Regions from separate parts of the Cellvibrio sp. PSBB006 genome, predicted to be linked through region 2. Evidence: predicted binding sites of a transcription regulator. Region 2 holds the regulator's gene; each other region holds the start of a gene.

Region 1 (6,969 bases), 1.3 Mb from region 2:
GATCGACATGACGATCACCATGGTCACAGTGCCGAAGATGGCCGGGAAGATACCACCTTCGGTATTTGCCTCACGTGGCTCGTCTGTCAGGAATTCCCAGAAGCGCTCCAGATACTGAATCGATTTGGCAACCACACCCATATCGTTAGGGCGTGTAATGCGCACGATTTTTTCGAAGGGAATAACCACTTCTTTTCCATCGGCGGTGGTCGTTAGTAATTGGTCACGCTTGGTGCGCGCCAGGATTTCATCGCGCTCAGCTTTAATGGTCAAGTATCGGGCATCAAGCTCTGCACGCCGCTGGGCGATCTCCGCCTGTTCCCGGGCAAGCTCTTCACCGCTTACACCGTCCAACTGCAAACGCCGTTCCTTCAGACGCAAACGTTCCAATCCGTTATTGATACGACCGATGCTGACTTTTTCTATCTCACGCAACTCGGCAAATAAATTAACACTGCGTTCAACACGTTGCTCAAGTTGTTGCCAGAAATCACCACTGCCGTAACGGCTGACAGTATTGCCATCTTCACGGATCTCTACCGGATAGCCGTAGTAGTTGCCCCACTCGCGCCGTTCGATAACAATCGCCTGATCAGGGTATTCCCATTCATCCATACCGGTTTCGAGATACCACATAAAATCGCGGGAGCTGACGTCGCGATTACCTTGCTTGATGAGATGGCGAGTTACCAGTTCGACATTTTCCGGCACCGTGTAGCCATTATCACGCGCTACGGCGGTCGGAATCACTTCACTGCGCACCGCTTCGCCCATCACGGCATGGCGATTCCCTTCACGATCCACAATCGTGGTGTGCAGAATATCCGCAGGCCAAAAATGGCCGAAACCGCGAATGGCGATCAAAGCAAGCAACCCGATTACCATGACCATGGAAACGGCTACCGCACCACCGTTCAGCCAGATCCAGGGAGAGCCGCTTTTAAACCAACTGGTGATGCTGTTTGATTTGGATTTCATAATTATCTCTCCAGGCATCACAGGCTGCTGTAACGTCGGCGCAACCGCTGACGCACTATTTCAGCAAGCGTATTAACAATAAAGGTCAATGCAAGCAACGCCAGGGCAGCGAGGAATAGAACGCGGAAGTGACTGCTACCTACCGCAGTTTCCGGCAGTTCTACCGCAATATTGGCTGACAAGGTGCGCATGCCTTCGAAGATATTGAAGTTCACAATCGGGCTATTGCCGGTCGCCATCAATACGATCATCGTTTCACCTACTGCACGGCCAAAACCCATCATCACCGCCGAAAAAATACCGGGGCTGGCTGTGGGCAATACAACCCCAACCATCGTTTGCCAACGCGTCGCACCGAGCGCCAATGAACCTTGCGTAAGATGGCGCGGCACATTGAACAATGCATCTTCCGCGATTGAAAAAATGGTAGGAATCACGGCAAAGCCCATCGCAATACCAACAACCATCGCATTGCGTTGATCATAGGTAATGCCATTGTCAGTAAACCACTGACGCATACTGCCGTCGAAGAACAAGACCTCCACGTGAGGGCTGGCAGCGACACAAGCCCAGCCTGTCAACAGGATCGGGATAACCAGAATTACCGCTTCCCATCCGTCGGGTATCAGGTTGCGAATGGCAGCGGGTAAGCGGCTCCAGAAAAATGCAACCATTAGCATCATCACCGGCATCAGAAAAAGAATGCTGAACGTTGCCGGCAAATGATTTTCAATGAAAGGAGCCAGCCATAAACCGGCAAGGAAACCGAGAATAACCGTCGGCAAGGCTTCCATAATCTCAATAGTCGGCTTCACGTAACCACGCAGCTTGGGCGTCATAAAATACGCGCTGTAGATGGCTCCCATGATGCCCAGGGGAATGGCGAATAACATGGCGAACATTGCCGCCTTCAGTGTACCAATCGAAAGCGGAACCAAGCTCATCTTGGCTTCCGATTCATCGCTACCGGATGAGGCCTGCCAAATATATTCCGGTTCTGAACGGCCTTCGTACCAGACTTTTTGCCACAGTGAACTGAAAGAAATTTCCGGGTGTTTATTCCACACATCCGCAACATGGATTTGGCGATTTTCATCCATGACCAGCAACCGGCCATTAATGGGCGATATCGCTAAATGCTGGATTGCAGTATCGGCGATGGGCTCCACTAGTAATGTGCGCGAAGAGGTTCCGTAGTATGCACCAATGGTTCCTTGATCATCTCCCACCCAAAAACCGCGACGGTTGTGTTCCGGCGCAATGGTCGTCACCTTGCCGGGTAGTGGTTCAAAATCCCGTACCGGTTTGATGTGGTATTGATTGTCCGCGTCACGCACCAAAAACCATTGGCTGACGCTGCCAGTATCAGTACCTATAGCAACCGATCCGGTGCCGATCAGAAATTGCATGGCGGTGACCTGACCGCGCTCTGTCGGCACCCCTTCACGACGTTGGATATCGTTTGGTTTAGCAATATCGAATAAATGAAGATTGGCGCGATCATCAGCAATCAGCAGATGCTGTCCTGTGCTGTCCAGCTGAATAAACTTCGCTTGCGCGCCGTCAGGCAATGCAGGCATCGGGTAAATTTCCTGCGTCACTTTGGTGATGCCAAGAATGTTGGTTCGCGCTGAGAAAACACCGAGCAGCAAGCGATTGTCGGCAGTGGCGGCTGCGATGTATATGGCATTCGCGCCTTGCTGTATGGCCACCTGATTCAGCGCCGCGCCCTGTTCATCCAATTGAATAGGTTTATCACCCAGCGGGTATGCCAGACTGGGGGTCACCAGACGCTCGTCGTTCGGGTAGCTCAGTTTATATTCCGGTTTGGCAACACCAATCTGGCCGTTGGCAAAGCCGTATATCACTAGGCCATCTGCCGCTGTGCCAGTACCAGTTGCCGTCAGCTCAGCCTGTTCCGGTACGGGCATCTGCTCGGTCAGGCTCACGACACCATCATCGGCCCGAAAAAAGCTGACGCTACCAAGGCGATTAAAACTAGCGCCAATTTCTTCGTAGCGCTCCAGAATGAGGTGGATTGCAGGATCATCCACTGATGCGACACTGGCCTGGTAAGTCTTTTGTACGTCAACGGAACTGCTGCGTAATAAGGGAAAGACTTCGGAGAATAAATAAAGAAAGATAAGCCCCAGTGCGCCAACCACTGCCATTCCGGCCGCCGCAACGCCGTATCGTGAGACAGCATCGCGAATATTGCGGATTTTTCGCAAGCGAGCCCGCTGGCGTGCATCTGGCATCAGGCTTGGTGGGGTCTGCTCAGCGGTGGAGAGTAGCTCTGACATGATCAAAAGGTCCCGGGCAAGAAGAGTTCTGTGCGCCTTTCTGATGGCGTGGGAATCCTAACAACCAAAAATGACACTTTTGTTACAAAAACGCATTACTACAAAAATGTTTCATTCTGATTGCTAAATAATGACATTGTTTTTAACTGCACCAAAAAAACAAAACCGCCGGCATTTGCCAGCGGTTTTATTCACATTTGGAAAGTACTGTTTATCACAGCTGTAGATCTTTCATTGCTTTCGCGGATACTGCGGCAGGCAATGGAATATAGCCATCACGCACAACCACTTCCTGCCCTTGCTTGGAAAGTACCATCTTCAGGAACTCCGCCTGAAGCGGATCAAGCTTGCGGTTAGGATGCTTGTTAATGTAGACAAAAAGCGTACGCGCTAAAGGATAAGAACCGTCCAGCGCGTGATCGGCATCAGCAGGAGAAAATTCATCACCGGCCTTGGCAGCCAAAGGAACAGCACGAACACCAGAAGTAATGTAACCAATACCGGAATAACCGATACCGTTGATCGACTCTGAAACACCTTGTACAACAGAAGCAGAACCTGGTTGTTCATTGATGCTTGCTTTGTAGTCACCACCACACAGGGCAACATCTTTGAAGTAACCATAGGTACCTGATACGGCGTTACGGCTGTAGATAGTGAAGTCACGATTTGCCCAGCCACCAGTCAAACCCAGCTCGCCCCAACGGGTAATGTCTTTATCATTGCCGCATTTGCGGGTTGCAGAAAACACCGCATCTACTTGCGCAATAGTCATACCTTTGATTGGGTTATCTTTATTTACGTATACCGCTAACACATCGATAGCTACCGGCACAGCGGTGGGCTTGTAGCCATGCTTGGCTTCAAACGCTTCAATTTCAGAGGACTTCATCTCCCGGCTCATGGGGCCGAAATTGGACGTTCCTTCCGTCAGGGCTGGTGGCGCGGTAGAAGAACCAGCACCTTGAATCTGAATATTTACATTAGGATAAAACTTGGCATATTCCTCAGCCCAAAGTGTCATCAGGTTATTCAACGTATCTGAACCGATACTGTTGACGTTACCTGATACACCGGAGATTGCCTTGTATTCCGGCAGATCCTGATCAACCGCTGCTTGTACCACTGCTGCACAAGCCATGGAACCGACCAAAGCCAGTCCTGTTAATAATTTCTTGGCGTTCATTGAGCGCTCCTGAGTTCATTTGGATACAAAGACTTAAAAACTCGTCTGCTGACAGGTGAGTAATCTCATCCCTGCGATGCACTCTAACGGGGCTTTGTTACAGTTATGTGACGAACCCACGCTTGCTTCATAAAAACGTCATATGTCATTTTTATGAACCCCAAATGAAAAACGGGCAGCATAAGCCACCCGTTTTTATGATCAAGTAAATAAGCTTTTTATCAGTTTGTGTATATCGGCCCAAAGCCTGAGCCCCACACAATAACGGTCGCGACCAGTACCACAACCGCAAGTACAAGCCCCACCGTAATGACCGAGCTGGCGTAAATGAAGCCGCGCTCTTTTGGTATATTCATCAGGATTGGAATACCTTCATAAATCAAATAAACGGAATAACAGGCGGCCACAATAAACACACTGGCAACGACCCATAATTGCGGATACAACAAGATGATGCCGGCCAACATCATAGGCGCTGATGAATACACAGCCAAGGCGGTACCTTCGTAATGACGTTGGTGGGCGTCATCGGCAACCCCAAAACTACGCGACATCCAATTGATGTACTCACCCAAAATATAAACGGCAACCAGCTGCGCCACATAGGCGCCCAAGCACAACCACAAAGCGCTTTGTGCAGTGAGTTTTACCACGCCGCCATTACCTACACTCCAACCTATTTGGGTTACACCGAAATAAGCTGCAATAACCGGAATCAATGCTAACAGTGGCGTGTGAACTAAAAACACTCGGATAAACGAGTGACGCTCATTGCGAATTCTTTGCCATTCACGATCAGGATTGATAAAGACACCGAGGGTATGCTGCAACATCGCCATAAAAATACTCCAGATAATTCATTTTTATTAGAACGCGTTTAGTATCAGCCAGTTATTTCAGGCTCACAAAGAAGTTATCGAGATATTAGATAATCGGTAATCAACAATAGTTCTAATAAATAGCACTTAGGTCTAAGTGCTATTTCATTTAGATCAACAAAACTGGAGAAGAGACAACAAGGTTAACGATTGGTAACACTCATCAACATTGATGTTGGCCTTAGTAACAATGCCTATTTAACGACGCGCAAACTGGGGCGTTTTTGAGAGCTATCAGCACCACCCGCCGGGGTTGGCTCGGGAGGTGATGGCGGACGGGTATTGGACTCAGCTTCAAACATCATGCCTTGCCCGTTTTCACGTGCGTATATCCCTAACACCGCACCACAGGGAATAAAGAGATCAAAAGGCACACCGCCGAAACGGGCGCTGAATGAAATAGCCTCCAAACCGATAAACAGATCCTTCAGGGCAGACGGAGCAATATTCAGGATAATTTGACCGTCTTTGTTGACATATTGTTGCGGTACTTCGACGCCCTGGACGTGGGCGTCCACCAAAATGTAGGGCGTGCAATTGTTGTCGACTATCCACTCATATAAAGCACGAATCATATAAGGCCGACTGGATGTCATGGACATGGGATCACTCACTCCATTGTTACGTATCGTTTAGCGCGTTGACTGCTGGATGGATTTAGATAACTGCACAATCATGCCTTGAACATTTCTCGCTCCGGCTCCGTCAGGCTGGATTGAAATGCTTCTCGTTGGAACAAGCGCTCCATGTAATTCAGCAGTGGTTGTGTCTGCCTGGTTTTGGGTAATTCTATTTCCATCAATGACAAGCGCCACAGGATAGGACCAAGACAGCAATCTACGATCGTAAAATCATCGCTCATGAAGAACGGCTTTTCGGAGAAAATAGGGGCAATACTGACAAAACTTTCTTTTAAATCCTTGCGCGCCCGAGCGACATGCTCTTTGTTTTTGCTACCCAGAATCGTATCAACTAAAGGAGACCAATCACGCTCCAGACGATACATCCACAAACGACTCTTGGCACGTGCCACCGGATATACGGGCAACAACGGAGGATGCGGGAAGCGTTCATCAATATATTCCATGATGACCTTGGATTCATAGAGCGATAAATCATCCCGATCAACCAGGGTTGGCAAGGTATTGTAGGGATTTAAATCAGCCAACTCTTCCGGCTTGTGTTTAAGATCAACATCCACTACTTCTACAGTGACGCCTTTTTCCGCCAATACGATCCTTACCCGATGACTGTAATGATCCCGCGCATCGGAAAACAACGTCATGACTGAGCGTTTACTGACCACTCCCATGGATTGCACCTCAATAACCTCGACCTTAAAACGAAAACGGGCGGTAAGAGTACCGCCCGCAGCAACGCGCTACCTGCCTGAACCTCAATGAATACCTTTCCAGTATTCGCGGTTGAGCAAGAAGGTGAATACGAAAAGTACCGCCAGGAAAAAGAGCACGAACACACCCATACGTTCACGCTGCATGGCGGCAGGCTCTCCGAGGTACTCCAGGAAATTCACCAGATCGTAAATCGCGCGATCAAACTCTTCTCCGGTCATAGTACCTTTAATCGAGCCTTCTGTAAGCGCTCCGCAATGCTCATCCATTTC
Region 2 (6,969 bases):
GCGACCGCCCGTGGCAAGACGGCCGAAACCAACTGCACCGGGAAAGGCGAGCACTTCGCCGCTGGGCACGCTGCTACTTGAATTGCTCGACACGCTGCTACTGCCAGCGCCAGTTACCACCAGGTGATCCATATTAGGACCGCCGTTACTGGTGGTCGCCACGGTGCGAATTCTGTTGGTGCCAGCTTGTAAATTGACATTGATGCTTCTGGTGGTCCAACTATTCCAGGCACCGGTTCCAGGGAAAGACAAGTTGCTGTTTGCCGACGCATCGTTCACCACAATATTCATGGCGCGATCTGCCGTTGTGCCATTGGCGAAACGAAAGGTCAGCGTCGCGCTGCCTGCGCTTGCCTGATAGATCGTCCACTCAAGTGCACTGCCCACCTGGTTATCGTAATTAACAAAACCGGAACCGGTGTAGCCGCTGTGATTAAATTCCACCGCACCGCTGGTGATCACGCCCTCTTCCGCCTCGTAGGTTGTCGCTACCGCAGGCGCACTGCTGGCACTTGATGAAGAGACTGGAGGAACAGAGGAGGACACTATCGACGAAGCGCTGGAGGGCGGCGCACTGGATGATGCCGGCATAGAACTTATAACGCTCGATGCGGCACTCGACGCTGGGCTCGATTGTGCACCGCCCGTTGCGTTATACACTCCAAACTCTGCAATCGCAGGCGCCGCACTGGCATCCACAAATAAACTGATTTTTTTCATGCTTACCGTATCGAGATTAACGACCAGGTTTGCGCCTATGGCGTTACCGGAAGACAACACCTCATCGGTTTCATGATTGCGCAACTGCCAACTCGTAATCCGATTACCCGCTTCGCGCAAGATAACCGTATTAAAGGTTTGTGCGCTGTTCCATTTAACCGACACGCGCTGATTGCTCGTACCGCCGGCCTGCGACGCGGTATTGATATTACCGTCGCGCACTGTCTTGGTGTTGTTAAAACCGGAGCCATCAGCGCCCGCTCCCGGACCGGTGAGGGCCAGATTGCTACCGAGGTTTTGCGCATGGGAAAAACTGTTGATACCGAGCGCCAAGCCTGCAAGCAGCAGACCGCGCACCATGGGTTGATGTAAACGTTTCATACAAGTACCTGTAGGTTATTGTTATGTCTCTCAGATTATTTTTACGCCACGGTAAAGCGAGGACCGCCGCGTGGGGTGATTATGCAGGAGGGGTTAAGGAAGAAACCAGTAACGGGTAACGGTTTGAGACTTTAGAGTCGGCGTAGCAGGCCCAGGCTTTTCACCAGTGGCAAAGCTTTGAATAAACCGGAGGCTTGCGCCAGTTTCCAGATTTCGTAGGGCGGGCGTCCGCCATCGGCGGGATCGGGGAAGATATCGTGAATCGCCAGAAGGCCACCTTGCACCACATGACCAGCCCAACAGCGGTAATCCGTTAATGCGGCATCCATACTGTGACCACCATCGATGAATACCATGCCCAAGGGTGTTGCCCATTGGCGGGCGGCGAGTTGCGATGGCGCAACGATGGGTACGACCGTATCGAGCAAGCCAGCACGCATCAAGGTGTGACGAAACGTGGGGAAACTGTCCATCATTTCAAATTTCACATCGTAGAGCTCAGCATCGTGATATTCCTCGCCGCGCTGATGTTCCTCCGAACCGCGATGATGATCTACCGCATATAACACCGTATCGATTGCTTTGCAGGCTGCGCCAAGATATACACTGGATTTTCCGCAATAGCTGCCGACTTCCAGACACGGCCCGAGCTTGCCGGCTTCAAGCACGTGTTCATATAACGCCTCGCCTTCTTCGGCGGCGAGAAAACCTTTGACGCTGTCAATATCTATGGGCAAAGTGACGGGCATAACTGCGTTCCTTAATTACATTGCCCGGCATTCTAACAGCTCGACGCCGTTCTATCTGCGTTGCCCCGGTGCGAAGATTGCCAACACCACGAGACTACCCTGTGCGTCGCAACACCAAACCTTACTGGATCAAACGGATTACCACGTTATGCAATCGTTGGTACGTTGAGCATTTTATTCGCCCGCAATTTGATGCGGCGGGAAAGTATGTCGAGATTGCGCACCCCCGTCACCTGGAATTGTTCGGGCGCAAAATTCGCATTGGCGATCATGCGCATATTATTGCGGCCACCGATAATAAAATTCGCTTGACCACCTGGTCGGGCAAACAAGGGCAGGGTGAAATTACTATCGGAAATTATTGTTTGATTTCACCGGGCGTGCGTATTTCTGCTGCGCGATCAGTACACATCGGCGATAACTGTATGCTGGCGGCCAATGTGTATGTGAGCGATAGCGATTGGCACCATGTGTACAATCGCATCCGTCCGTTTCGTTGCACCAAACCGGTCGTATTGGAAGATAATGTGTGGCTCGGTGAAGGCGTGATAGTGCTGAAAGGTGTGACCATCGGCGAAAACAGTGTGATCGGTGCGGGTTCAGTGGTGACCAAAGATATTCCAGCGAATGTCGTAGCAGCAGGAAATCCGGCGCGGGTGATAAAAAAAATTAATCCGCAGCGACGCATGCTAAAACGGGAATTGATGTTTCGCGATGCGCAGCATTATTACCGCAATCAGGATGAGTTGGATCGTTATATGTTGGCTAACAATGGTTGGTTGAATTGGTTGCGCAGCGTATTTTTTCCCAATAGAAACGATTGATATCGGATTATGCTGCGCTAACCCGACAAAAATCTCAATGGAGAGGAAACACACAAGTGAAGACACTGCCTTTCCCAACTTCACTGGTAATTTTTAACTCCGCGTCGTGACGCAACAACACGTGTTTAACAATCGCCAGCCCCAAACCGGTTCCACCAGTGCTGCTGTTGCGGCTGGCGTCTACGCGATAGAAACGCTCAGTCAATCGGGGAATATGTTTGTTTTCAATACCCGGACCATTGTCACTCACCGCGAAATAACAATTCTGTTTATCTTTCCACAAACGCATGGCGATCTTGCCTTTGGCCGGTGTGTATTTCACAGCGTTAACCACCAGATTGGAGAAGGCGCTGTGCAATTCCTTTTCATTCCCCAGCAATTGAATATTGCCATCGCAACTCAAGGTGATCTCTTGCTCCTTGTCACCGCTTAATGCCATTGCTTCGTTACGAATGGAATGCAATAACGGGTCGAGCGGAATCAGTTTCTGGTTGTGACCGACTTCCGTGGTTTCCAGTTTTGATAACACCAGCAGGTCGTTGATCAGCAACGCCATGCGTTGTGTCTGCTGTTGCATTTGCTGTAAAGGCTTTTGCCAGGTCGGCCCCAGGTTGTTGTTGTCGGCCAGGGTTTCCAGGTAACCGCTGATCACGGTCAAGGGCGTGCGTAATTCATGGGAGACGTTGGCGATAAAATCCTGACGCATCTGTTCCAGATTGTGGATCTGGGTAATGTCACGCACCAGAATCAAACGTTCATTTTTTCCAAAGCGGGTGATTTGAAATTGCAGCTGTTTGGATGAAAAACGCGGTGAGGGTAATTCCAGCGGCTCGCTGTAATTTCCTTCTTCAAAATAACTGACAAAGCGCGGATGGCGAATAAAATTAATAACCGAAAGGCCCTGGTCTTTGGTGTGAAAACCCAACAAGCGCTGTGCCGCCGGGTTCCAAAAGTCCAGATGACCGCGCCAGTCCAGCAGGATCACGCCGTCTTTTAATGCCGAAGTAATTTCCTGCACGCGATTGATTACCGCTTGCAGGTTTTCTTTTTCCTGACGCTGGTGGCGTTGCAGATGATAGATATTGTCGAACACGTCGCCCCAGATGCCGGCGGCTTCGGGGGGTTCTTCATCGTTCTTGCGCAACAGCCAGCGATTGAGTCGCGACATCTGCCACAACATGTAGACAAGATACGCCAGAACACCAATATCCAATACCAGCAGCAAGTGGCCGGTCAACCAGCCCAATAACAGACAGATCGCGACGAAGATCGACAGGCGCTTGAGTTCGGCGCTAAAACCTTGCAGCAAAATAATGAGCCTCTTTCACAATCATCAACAGCAGAATATTTTTAATACTATCGCGTGCAAATATGACTTTTCTTCGCGATTGAATTAAAAAATCTCTGCCCGCCGGCATTGTTTAAAACGTCTGTGCGTTTTTAACCGGTTTGAATTATGCGTCGGCCTTGGTGGAGAAACGATAACCGGTACCGCGCACAGTCTGGACCAGGTTTTCGTGGCTGTCGACGGTCAGGGCTTTGCGCAAGCGGCGGATATGCACATCTACCGTACGCTCTTCCACATAGACGTTGCCGCCCCACACGTGGTCCAACAATTGGCTGCGAGTATAGGCTCTTTCCTGGTGAGTGAGGAAAAATTCCAACAGGCGATATTCCGTCGGTCCCATGTCGACCGCCTGGTTATTGATGGTAACCCGGTGACTGGCAGGGTCGAGGCACAAGCCCTGGACAGTGATGGGGTGACCATTGACTTGCGGGTCCGCACGGCGCAGCACCGCCTTAAGGCGGGCGACCAGTTCGCGGGGAGAGAAGGGCTTGGTGATGTAATCGTCAGCACCCACTTCCAGTCCCTGAATCTTGTTATCTTCTTCGCCCTTGGCGGTCAGCATGATAATAGGGATGTCGGCGGTCACATCGTCGCGCTTGAGGCGACGCGCCAGCTCAATGCCGCTGGTGCCAGGCATCATCCAGTCCAGCAGTATCAGGTCAGGCTTTTCATCCACAATCAACGCATGAGCGTCCTGTGCATTGCTGGCTTCGATACACTGATATTCGGCCATCTCCAATGCGACACGCAACATGTCGCGGATGGCTGATTCGTCATCGACGATCAAGATTTTACGCCCACTCATAATTCCTACCTGTTACCCGCTGATGGCTGAGAAGCAATTGTTGCAAGCGTATTAAATAAGCCATGTGTTACAACTTTATGACAGCACAGGATTCCGCTTGGCACCAGCAGCACAGGGACATTTTCAGAATTTGTCTGCCACTACCCCGATAAAGATGGCGAAACCCACCCAATTGTTGTTCATAAACGCCTTGAAGCAGGCATCCCGTTGACGGAATCGGATCAGGTATTGCTGGTAGGCGAACAGCAAGGCTGCCACGCCCAGACTGACGTAATAGTAAGTACCCAACTCAAAACGCGAGCCAACCATCAACAAGGCGTACAGCGTAAGCGCTTGCAATACGCCGGTCATAAGCCGGTCGTGCTCGCCAAACAGGATGGCTGTGGATTTGACGCCGATGCGCAGGTCATCGTCGCGGTCCACCATGGCATAAAAGGTATCGTAGACCACGGTCCACAGCACCACAGCGGTGTAAAGCAACCAGACTTCCGCGCCCAGGGAACCGCTCTGGGCGGCAAAGGCCATGGGAATCGCCCAGGCAAAGGCAGCCCCCAAAACCACTTGCGGCAGGTGAGTGAAGCGCTTCATAAAGGGATAACAAAATGCCAATAGCACGCCGCCCACCGACAACTGAATGGTCAGAGTATTGGTCAGCAGCACCAACCCGAAGGCCAGCAGGCACAAACCGATAAACAAAGCGATGGCTTCGCGGCTGGATACCTGGCCGTTGACCAATGGCCGCTCGCGGGTGCGTTTGACATGACCGTCCACCTTGCGGTCGGCGAAGTCATTGATCACACAGCCGGCGGAGCGCATCACAAACACGCCCAGCACAAAGATCACCAACACATCCCAGCGGGGAACGCCATCGGCGGCCAGCCACAGGCTCCACAGGGTGGGCCACAACAACAAGAGCGCACCAATAGGTTTGTGCATACGCATCAATTGCCAGTACAGGCGGATGCGCGGCACAGCAGATGGGGATGGTTTGGCGGCGGGCCTTTGGTCGCGGGCCGGGGAGCTTGTGGGGCGCGGGTTGGATCGAGTCATAGCAGATTCTGTTGTCTGTCGTTAACGATGAGGGGTATCAAAGGAAACAGCCGGTGACGCTAGCGTACCGACGAATGCATCGAGAAACACTTCGCTGACCAGCAGCGGCTTATCTTCCAGATAAAACACAGAGCGTCGTCCCCATAACGGGGTGTCATTGATGAGCTGGTTCGGCACATAACCATGATGTCGGCTTATGCGGCTCACAGCAATGGCACTGCGCTGCAAGTGTGGCTGACTGAACAAAAAGGCGCCCAGCGGGCTGGCGTCCTGCTTACGCAGATGCCGCAAAGTCCCGGTGAGGCTGGTAAGTGGCAGAACGCTGCGGGCAAATACCCAGGGCCGGTTGTGTCCGCACAACACCACCTCACGAATCAACGCCAAGCCATGGCGATCCATATTCAGGCAACGCCACTCGGACAATGCCGGCCGTGCAATCTGCTGGCGTAACACCTCCACATGAAAATGGCCGCGACTGCGAGCAACCAGGCGCGCGGTGAGTGAGCCTGTATCCAGCAGCCAATTACACAATGCCGCTGCTGGACGCTGGCCTCTGGGCCATTGCGCCAAGGGTTGCCAATTCACCGGGGATCGGCCGTAAATCGATAACGCCAAAAGTCTCTCCTGTCACAAGATGCCGGCTAACCAGCGCGGGATTCTAGCAGGTTGGCACCGGGAGTTTGGCCGGCAACCGATGCTCGCTGATAAAAAGCTCGCGTTTTCACTGCCCCCGAACGACCTGAGCGGTTACACTCCCGTTTGCTTTGCCTGTCATTACCGCTTCAGGACCACCAGATACATGAGGAGCCTTGCCATGCACAAAACCGATCTCGTTGAACGGGTAGCCGATCAGACTGACATGAGCCGCGACAAAGCGGATGCGGCGGTATCCGCCATGATTGAGCAGATCACCAATGCACTCAGCCGCAATGAGCCGGTTTCGCTCGTGGGATTCGGCAGCTTTGTGAGAAGCCAACGCGCCGCCCGCCAGGGACGCCACCCGCAAACCGGCGAGACGATCCACATCGCCGCCAGCAGCAGCGTGCTTTTCCGGCCCGGCAAGGCGCTGAAAGACGCCCTTAATCCACAATA
Region 3 (6,969 bases), 660 kb from region 2:
TCGGCTACAGCGGCTTCCGCGAAAATCTGGTGTTGACGGTGGATGTCGTCCAGATCAATACCTGGCAGGAAATTGTGTGTCGCCATTACGCCGGTGATGCGTTGATCAACAGCCTGCTGCATTACCTGCGCATGTTGCCGCCCGGCCGTGGCCTCGCCTTGCCGGAATTAACCATTCGCTGTTTCAGCAGCGGCCAGGGCGCCATTATCACGCAGCGACTGGAGGAATTATGGCGTGACATCATCGCCTGTTACTACTCCAACACGCGCCCGCGCAACAGCCGCTACATCCTTGAGATGGGTGATGAATATCTGCTATTGCAATTTCTTCAGCAGCAGCCGCATATCATCCGCTATAAAACCTACGAAAAATTATTGGAAAAACTCGGCAACGCCCAATTGGATTACAGTCCGATTGTGATCGACCGTTACGGTTTGCGCGATAAGCCGTTAAAGCTTTTTGCCGATGCGCTGAACATGCCGGGCGTGTATGTTTTCTATCAGCTTCAGACGCATACAGAGCAGCCCCTTGCCAGCGTTACGGTGATTGATGAAAAAGGCTCGCTGTTTACTACCGAGATGCCCTACCACAACCAACAAACCTTGTTGCGACCGCTCAGCCGGTTTATTCGCGCCGCCATGGAACGCCAGAGCCTGCATGGCGATGTGTCGCTGCAGCAATTGAAGATGCAGTCGGTACAGTTTTTTGAAGTAATGGGCAATGTGAAACAGCAGCAGGGTTACCTGGAACAACGCAAGGTTAACAGCGATATCAGTCAGTTGGGATTTATTAATATTCAGGTTATTGCCGAACCGGATATTGATGGACATATCCGCTATACCATTTACTGCAACCAGCAGGAATTTTCTACCCTGGAATATGGTGAGGGTTTATGCCAGGCCGTCGCGCGTTATATCTTGCAGCAACGCATTGGCGGCGAACGGTATCCCTGCTATATCACCGACCTTGATCTCTCCCTCTGCCGCGATTTAATTGCACCGCAAACCGGGTTGCAGTTGAGTCACTATCTGCAAGTTAAAGCTGATCTTGAAGATCGGCTTACCCGGGCGTTGAATGTTATTGCGCCGCATCCGTGATTTCTTTTTTACATCGCGCTGGTCTGATGGCTTGTGTCGGATTAGCGCAGCGTAATCCGACATCCCTTGTGCAAAGAATATTTAATACACTTGTCGGTAACAGCCCCGCTCTCTACCATAGCCCCCGCACGCATCACCGTGCATCAAAACAATGTCCATAAGGAATTTATACAATGAAATTGCTCAGCATCTTCGGCTTATGTTCGGTCTTACTTTTCGCTTCTGCTTGTACGACACAAAGCAATCACCTCATCGCAAACAACGCATCGCCGGAACAATCCCTGATTGGTTCCTGGCAATTAATGCATGAAGAAATCCGCATCAACGGAAAAACCATCCCGACCTTTAACCCCACCACACACAAGATGATGAAGCTGTTCAACGACACGCATTTTGCTTTCGTGAGCAACGGCGACAAACGTCCGCGCTTTACCTCTTACCAATTAACGCCGGAGGAAAAAGTCATTGCGTTTGAAAACTTCGGTGGCGGCGGTGGGCGTTACACCTTTGCTGATGGTTACCTGACAGAGCATATCGAATACATGAATTACCCCAACTACGAGGGCGAATCGATTCGTTTCAAGATCACGATTGATGGCGACACCATGATTCAGGAAGGCGATTACCCTATTACCAAATTAGGTCTGGGCGATGCGGATGGTTATCTCTACTCCGTCTTCAAGCGCATTAAATAAAACCCGTAGGTCGGATTAGCGCAGCGTAATCCGACACTGCTCCTGATCATTGCGATAAATTTTTCGTATGAGGAGTTTGTCGGATTACGCTACGCTAATCCGACCTACGGTCAGGGTTGCACAATATTTACTGACACGGGGTGTCCTGATACTCCGGCAATTCATTAACCGAGCTGAAACCCAGGGCCTCGGCGTCCGATAAATTTTCCGGGTGGATCAGGTACACATTGATTGCGCCCGTACCGCCACCACACACGGCCGGGTACATCATTCCATCACTGGCTTTCTGCCCGCAGATAACATCCACCCCGCCACCGACTAATTCCTGCGCCATGACTTTCACGGGAATACCATCGTTATTGCACTGGGTGGAGCCGTCATATTTAAATACCTTGGCTTTACCGCAAGGGCGATCCTGATATTCCGGCAAGGTGGAAACCGGGGCATAACCCAGGCGTCGCGCCAGCGGCAAATCCGATGCATAAATACGGAACACATTAATCTCACCGGTCGCTCCGCCACATACAGCCGGATAGGCCATACCATCATAAGCGCGTTGCGCGCAGGTAAATGTAATACCCGCCACCCTTAATTCCTCAACCATTTTTTTCAAAGGGATGCCATCGTTATTGCATTGGGTCGATTCAGCATATTTGAAAATTTTCAGCTGCCGATCCACCGGTCCGGGCCGCACCTTTTCAGCCGCGAGCGACGAAGACTCCGCATAGGTATTAAACGACAGAAAGTTGAAACACAAGACAGACAAAAACAACACGAAATAACGCCACTGAAAGTTATGTTTATTCTTCATAAATCCTCCGATGATTGTTGGGCAAAAGTGTGAAAAAAATTTCACCGGATGATTTTTAACAGATAACGGAGAAGAATAAATATTCCGGCCCACAGGTTTTACAAAAAACTACAAAGATGGCGCGCTATTTTTTTCAGGCGCGATTGAGCGTGCGGCGATAACCAATCAGCAAAATCAACAACAGACACGCCAGCGCAACCGCTGCCGGAAACAGAAGGGTGGTTACCGAGTAGCGTTCCAATGCAACAATTACCAGCAGATTACGCAATAGAAATAATCCAAAGAATGTCAGATTCTCTTCATGCGGAAAGTGAAATGCTTTTCTCAAGGTTGGACCGAAGCCCAACAGATCAACCACCGTCAGTATCACCACCGCCCACATCGGGTCAGCGGTGAAATACCACAAGGGCACAGCAGAAACCGCCGCGATAAAAAACAAGGTATCCAGGCGGGTAATACTGATGTCGGCACGCTTGAGGTAGGCAACAATCGCCACACCGATCGTAATCACACCCGACACGCCAATGGGCCAGGCACCCGCGCCGCCGCCATCCTTCACCTGCGCCAGAAATACAATAAAGGTTGTAATACCCCAGATCACCCACGAGAACACATGCGGTCGGGTTTGTCCCCGCCATGTTGAGGCAATGTAGGGCAGGAAAGCGAACAGGGTCAGTGCTATCGCAAGGGCACTGATAATGTCTTTAAGCATGGCGCGATTCTAATCCGTTTAAAAAACCGTCATCAAAATATCATGCTTTGTCTTTATATTCCTCCCCGTCTTCCTGTTGATAAGAGCGACAAATATCCCAGACCTATCACCCTCATGGAGTTCAGGACGTGAAATTATTCAATAATACCGCTGCAGTTAAGTATCTACTTCCCCTATCACTCACACTGATCCTGTCCGCCTGCGGCAGCGACGATGACAACGATGGAGAGGTGCGTGACCTGCGCGCCGATCTGAATCAGGCGCAACAGGAAATTGATTCACTGAATGACGAGATTACCGATCTCGAAGAACAACTTGATGATTTGCAGAATCCACCAGCAGAAGATGGCGCGCCACTGACCATGACGATTCTGCATATGAACGACCACCATTCGCATATCGCGGCTGAAGCCTTTGATTACGATGTTTCTGGTTTGGCATTGACGGCGCGCACCGCTGCCGATGCGGAAATCAGCGAAGTGTCGGTAACCTACGGCGGCTTCCCGATGTTGGTATCGCTGTTTGATAGTCTCGCGGCACAATCAACCAATCCGATAAAAATTCATGCGGGCGATGCCATCACCGGCACCCTCTATTATTCCCTGTTCAATGGTGCCGCCGATGCCGCCATGATGAACCAGGTGTGTTTCGACATGTTTGCACTGGGCAACCACGAATTTGATAACGGTGACCAGGGCCTGGCAAATTTTCTGGATGACCTGCAAGCCGGTGCCTGCACGACACCCGTGTTAGCGGCCAACGTCGAGCCGGGTGAAACCTCGGCAATCCGCGATGGCTATATCCAGCCTTACCTGATCCGCGACATCCAGGGACAAAAAGTGGGATTTATCGGCATCGACATCGCCGACAAAACCAAAAACTCGTCCAAGCCCGATGCCGATACCAACTTCCTCGACGAAACCACTACAGCACAAACCTATATTGATGAACTGCACGAACAAGGCGTTAATAAAATTGTATTGGTCACTCACTACCAATATGAAAACGATAAATTACTCGCTGCAAATCTGAGTGGTGTGGATGTCATTGTCGGTGGCGATTCGCATACCTTGCTCGGCGGCGAAACCTTTACCAGCCTCGGCTTTAACCCCGCCGGCGGATACCCGACCGTGGCAACCAATCTGGACGGCGATACCGTGTGTATTGTGCAAGCCTGGGAGTACGCGCACCTGCTCGGCAAACTGGAAGTGAATTTTGATGGCGAAGGTAAAGTAACTGCCTGTAACGGCATGCCTTATATACCCGTTGCTGACAACTTCAGCTACGCCTACGCCGACGGTGATGACCGTATGCTGAATGCCAGCGATGCGTTTAAGGTGCGTCAGCAAATCACCAAATTACCGGAAGTTGTTGCGGTTGTGCCCGATGCAACCACGGCGAGTGTGTTGAGTGTTTACAACGACGAAGTCAGCGTACTCGAACAACAGGTTATCGGCAGCGCCGCTGACGATTTATGCCTGGTGCGCTTTCCCGGTGAAAGCCGCTCAACAATTTGTGATGCCAGCGTGACCGCTGAATTCGGTAGCGATATTTCCAACATCATCGCCAAAGCGTTTATGACGGTTACGCCCACCGCCGATATCGCCATTCAAAATGGTGGCGGCGTGCGCACCGACGTAGCCGCTGGTGATATTACCTTTGCTGAAGCCGTCAACGTGTTGCCTTTCACCAACACATTGGTCACGCTCGACATGACCGGCGCACAAATTAAAGCAGTCCTGGAAGATGCTATGACCAACGCCCTGCGTGTCGGCGGATCAAGCGGTGCCTACCCCTACGCTTCCGGTTTGCGTTACCACATCGACGCATCAGCAGCAGACGGTTCGCGCGTATCCAATATTGAAGTTAATTCACGCGTTAGTGGTGAATGGACGGCCATCAGCGACACTGAAACCTACACCGTAGTCACCAATGATTTTATCGCCTCCGGCCAGGACGGTTACGCCACCTTCGGCGAATTGTTTGATGCAGGTGAATACGTGAATACCTTCACCTTGTATACCCAGGCATTTATTGACTACATCGAACAGTTGGCAGCCAACGGCGATGCGCTGGAAAAATTACCGGTGAGTGAATACAGCACGCAACAATATATTGGGCGTGATGCTTGCAACCACAGCACCGAGACTTGTACCGGGTATTAATTAACGCTTATTCCAAAGGATGAATATAGGGCTGCAGGGATGCCAGCCCATTATCTGATTTTTTTCCACGGACGAACTACACCCATCGCAAGGTCGCGACCTGCTTTCCTGTCATAAATCTGCGTTATTTCTGTCATCAATTGATCACAGCACTGTCACGGCTGCCGATCAACATACGTGCGCTTTTTCCAATAATGTTTAACAGGAGCCGCCGCTATGCAATGGACATCTGATCCCATTCGTTTATTACGTCACATCTTAATAACTGCACTCTTGTCCAGCAGCTCGCTGGCCAGTGCGGATTTGTTTTTTTCTGAATACATCGAAGGTTCGAGCAACAACAAAGCCCTGGAAATTTATAACAACACCGGCGCTACCGTTGATCTGTCTGCTTATGAAGTACAGATGTTTTTCAACGGCAACACCAATGCTGCATTAACGATTGCGTTGCAAGGCACTTTGCCAGATGGTGAGGTGTATGTGTTGGCCCACAGCGCAGCCCATCCCGATATCCTTGCCGTAGCCGATCAAACCAACGGCGCTGGTTGGTTTAACGGCGATGATGCCGTCGCGTTATTGTACGGCGGCAATCCGATTGATGTGATCGGCCAGATCGGCGTTGATCCAGGTTCACAGTGGGGCACTGGCGATACGGCTACCGCCAATAAAACCTTACGCCGCATGACGTCGGTAACCGAGGGCGATGCCGATGGTTATGATGCTTTTGATCCTGCGCAACAGTGGGAAGGTTTTGCGCAAGACACTTTCGCTGACCTTGGCCAGTATCTTGGTAGCAGCAATCCCGGTACAACGACACTATTAATCAACGAAGTAGATGCGGATACCGCCGGCACAGACACGCTGGAATTTATTGAATTGTTTGACGGCGGTGCCGGTTTTACCTCATTGGATGGTTTTGTGCTGGTGCTGTTTAACGGCAGCAACGATCTCAGCTACAACACCATTGACCTTACCGGTTATACCACCAATGCCGAGGGTTATTTTGTGGTTGGCAATGAAGCGGTTGCCAATGTCGATTTTGTTGTGCCGTCCAACGCTATTCAAAACGGCGCCGATGCCGTTGCGTTGTACCAGACTGATGCGAGCAACTTCCCTAACGGCAGCAACATCACCGTCGAGAATTTAATTGATGCAATCGTCTACGGCACCAGCGATGCCGATGATGTGGAATTATTGGCACTGCTTAATACCGACGAGCCGCAGGTGGATGAAAATGCAAACAGCGATGGTGTCATGCAATCCAGCCAGCGTTGCCCGAACGGCAGCGGCGGTCTGCGTAACACCAGCCATTATGGCCAGGCATTACCGACACCCGGCGCAGCCAACCAATGCGCACCGGTAGTTGTCGACCAATGCGGCATGCCCGCCACCAAAATTCACACGATTCAGGGTGATGGCGCTACCAGCAGTTTTATCGGCACCACACAAACCATTGAAGGCGTCGTGGTAGGTGACTTCCAGGGCAGCG

Evidence for each region. Region 2 encodes PhoB, which activates phosphate uptake and scavenging genes when phosphate is short. Its sites were predicted from a motif close to TGTCATAAANNTGTAACA; they were not measured.
Region 1: the regulator PhoB is predicted to act here: its motif matches at 3,400-3,417, upstream of CBR65_RS20420 (ABC transporter permease subunit).
Region 3: the regulator PhoB is predicted to act here: its motif matches at 5,590-5,607, upstream of CBR65_RS12375 (ExeM/NucH family extracellular endonuclease).

The regions. Positions count from the first base shown of each region.
Region 1 covers NZ_CP021382.1:4,891,551-4,898,519, reverse strand. The annotation lists gene pstA (phosphate ABC transporter permease PstA) at 1-978, opposite strand, end outside; gene CBR65_RS20420 (ABC transporter permease subunit) at 996-3,281, opposite strand; gene CBR65_RS20415 (PstS family phosphate ABC transporter substrate-binding protein) at 3,496-4,467, opposite strand; gene CBR65_RS20410 (Yip1 family protein) at 4,689-5,306, opposite strand; gene CBR65_RS20405 (ClpXP protease specificity-enhancing factor) at 5,540-5,947, opposite strand; gene CBR65_RS20400 (glutathione S-transferase N-terminal domain-containing protein) at 6,019-6,657, opposite strand; gene CBR65_RS20395 (ubiquinol-cytochrome c reductase) at 6,742-6,969, opposite strand, start outside.
Region 2 covers NZ_CP021382.1:3,625,001-3,631,969, reverse strand. The annotation lists gene CBR65_RS15055 (carbohydrate-binding domain-containing protein) at 1-1,101, opposite strand, end outside; gene CBR65_RS15050 (class I SAM-dependent methyltransferase) at 1,233-1,850, opposite strand; gene CBR65_RS15045 (DapH/DapD/GlmU-related protein) at 1,952-2,674, shown strand; gene phoR (phosphate regulon sensor histidine kinase PhoR) at 2,709-3,983, opposite strand; gene phoB (phosphate regulon transcriptional regulator PhoB) at 4,129-4,827, opposite strand; gene ubiA (4-hydroxybenzoate octaprenyltransferase) at 4,951-5,877, opposite strand; gene CBR65_RS15025 (chorismate lyase) at 5,899-6,492, opposite strand; gene CBR65_RS15020 (HU family DNA-binding protein) at 6,692-6,969, shown strand, end outside.
Region 3 covers NZ_CP021382.1:2,963,275-2,970,243, forward strand. The annotation lists gene CBR65_RS12350 (class I adenylate cyclase) at 1-1,097, shown strand, start outside; gene CBR65_RS12355 (lipocalin-like domain-containing protein) at 1,271-1,792, shown strand; gene CBR65_RS12360 (hypothetical protein) at 1,920-2,603, opposite strand; gene CBR65_RS12365 (hypothetical protein) at 2,737-3,315, opposite strand; gene CBR65_RS12370 (5'-nucleotidase C-terminal domain-containing protein) at 3,444-5,480, shown strand; gene CBR65_RS12375 (ExeM/NucH family extracellular endonuclease) at 5,697-6,969, shown strand, end outside.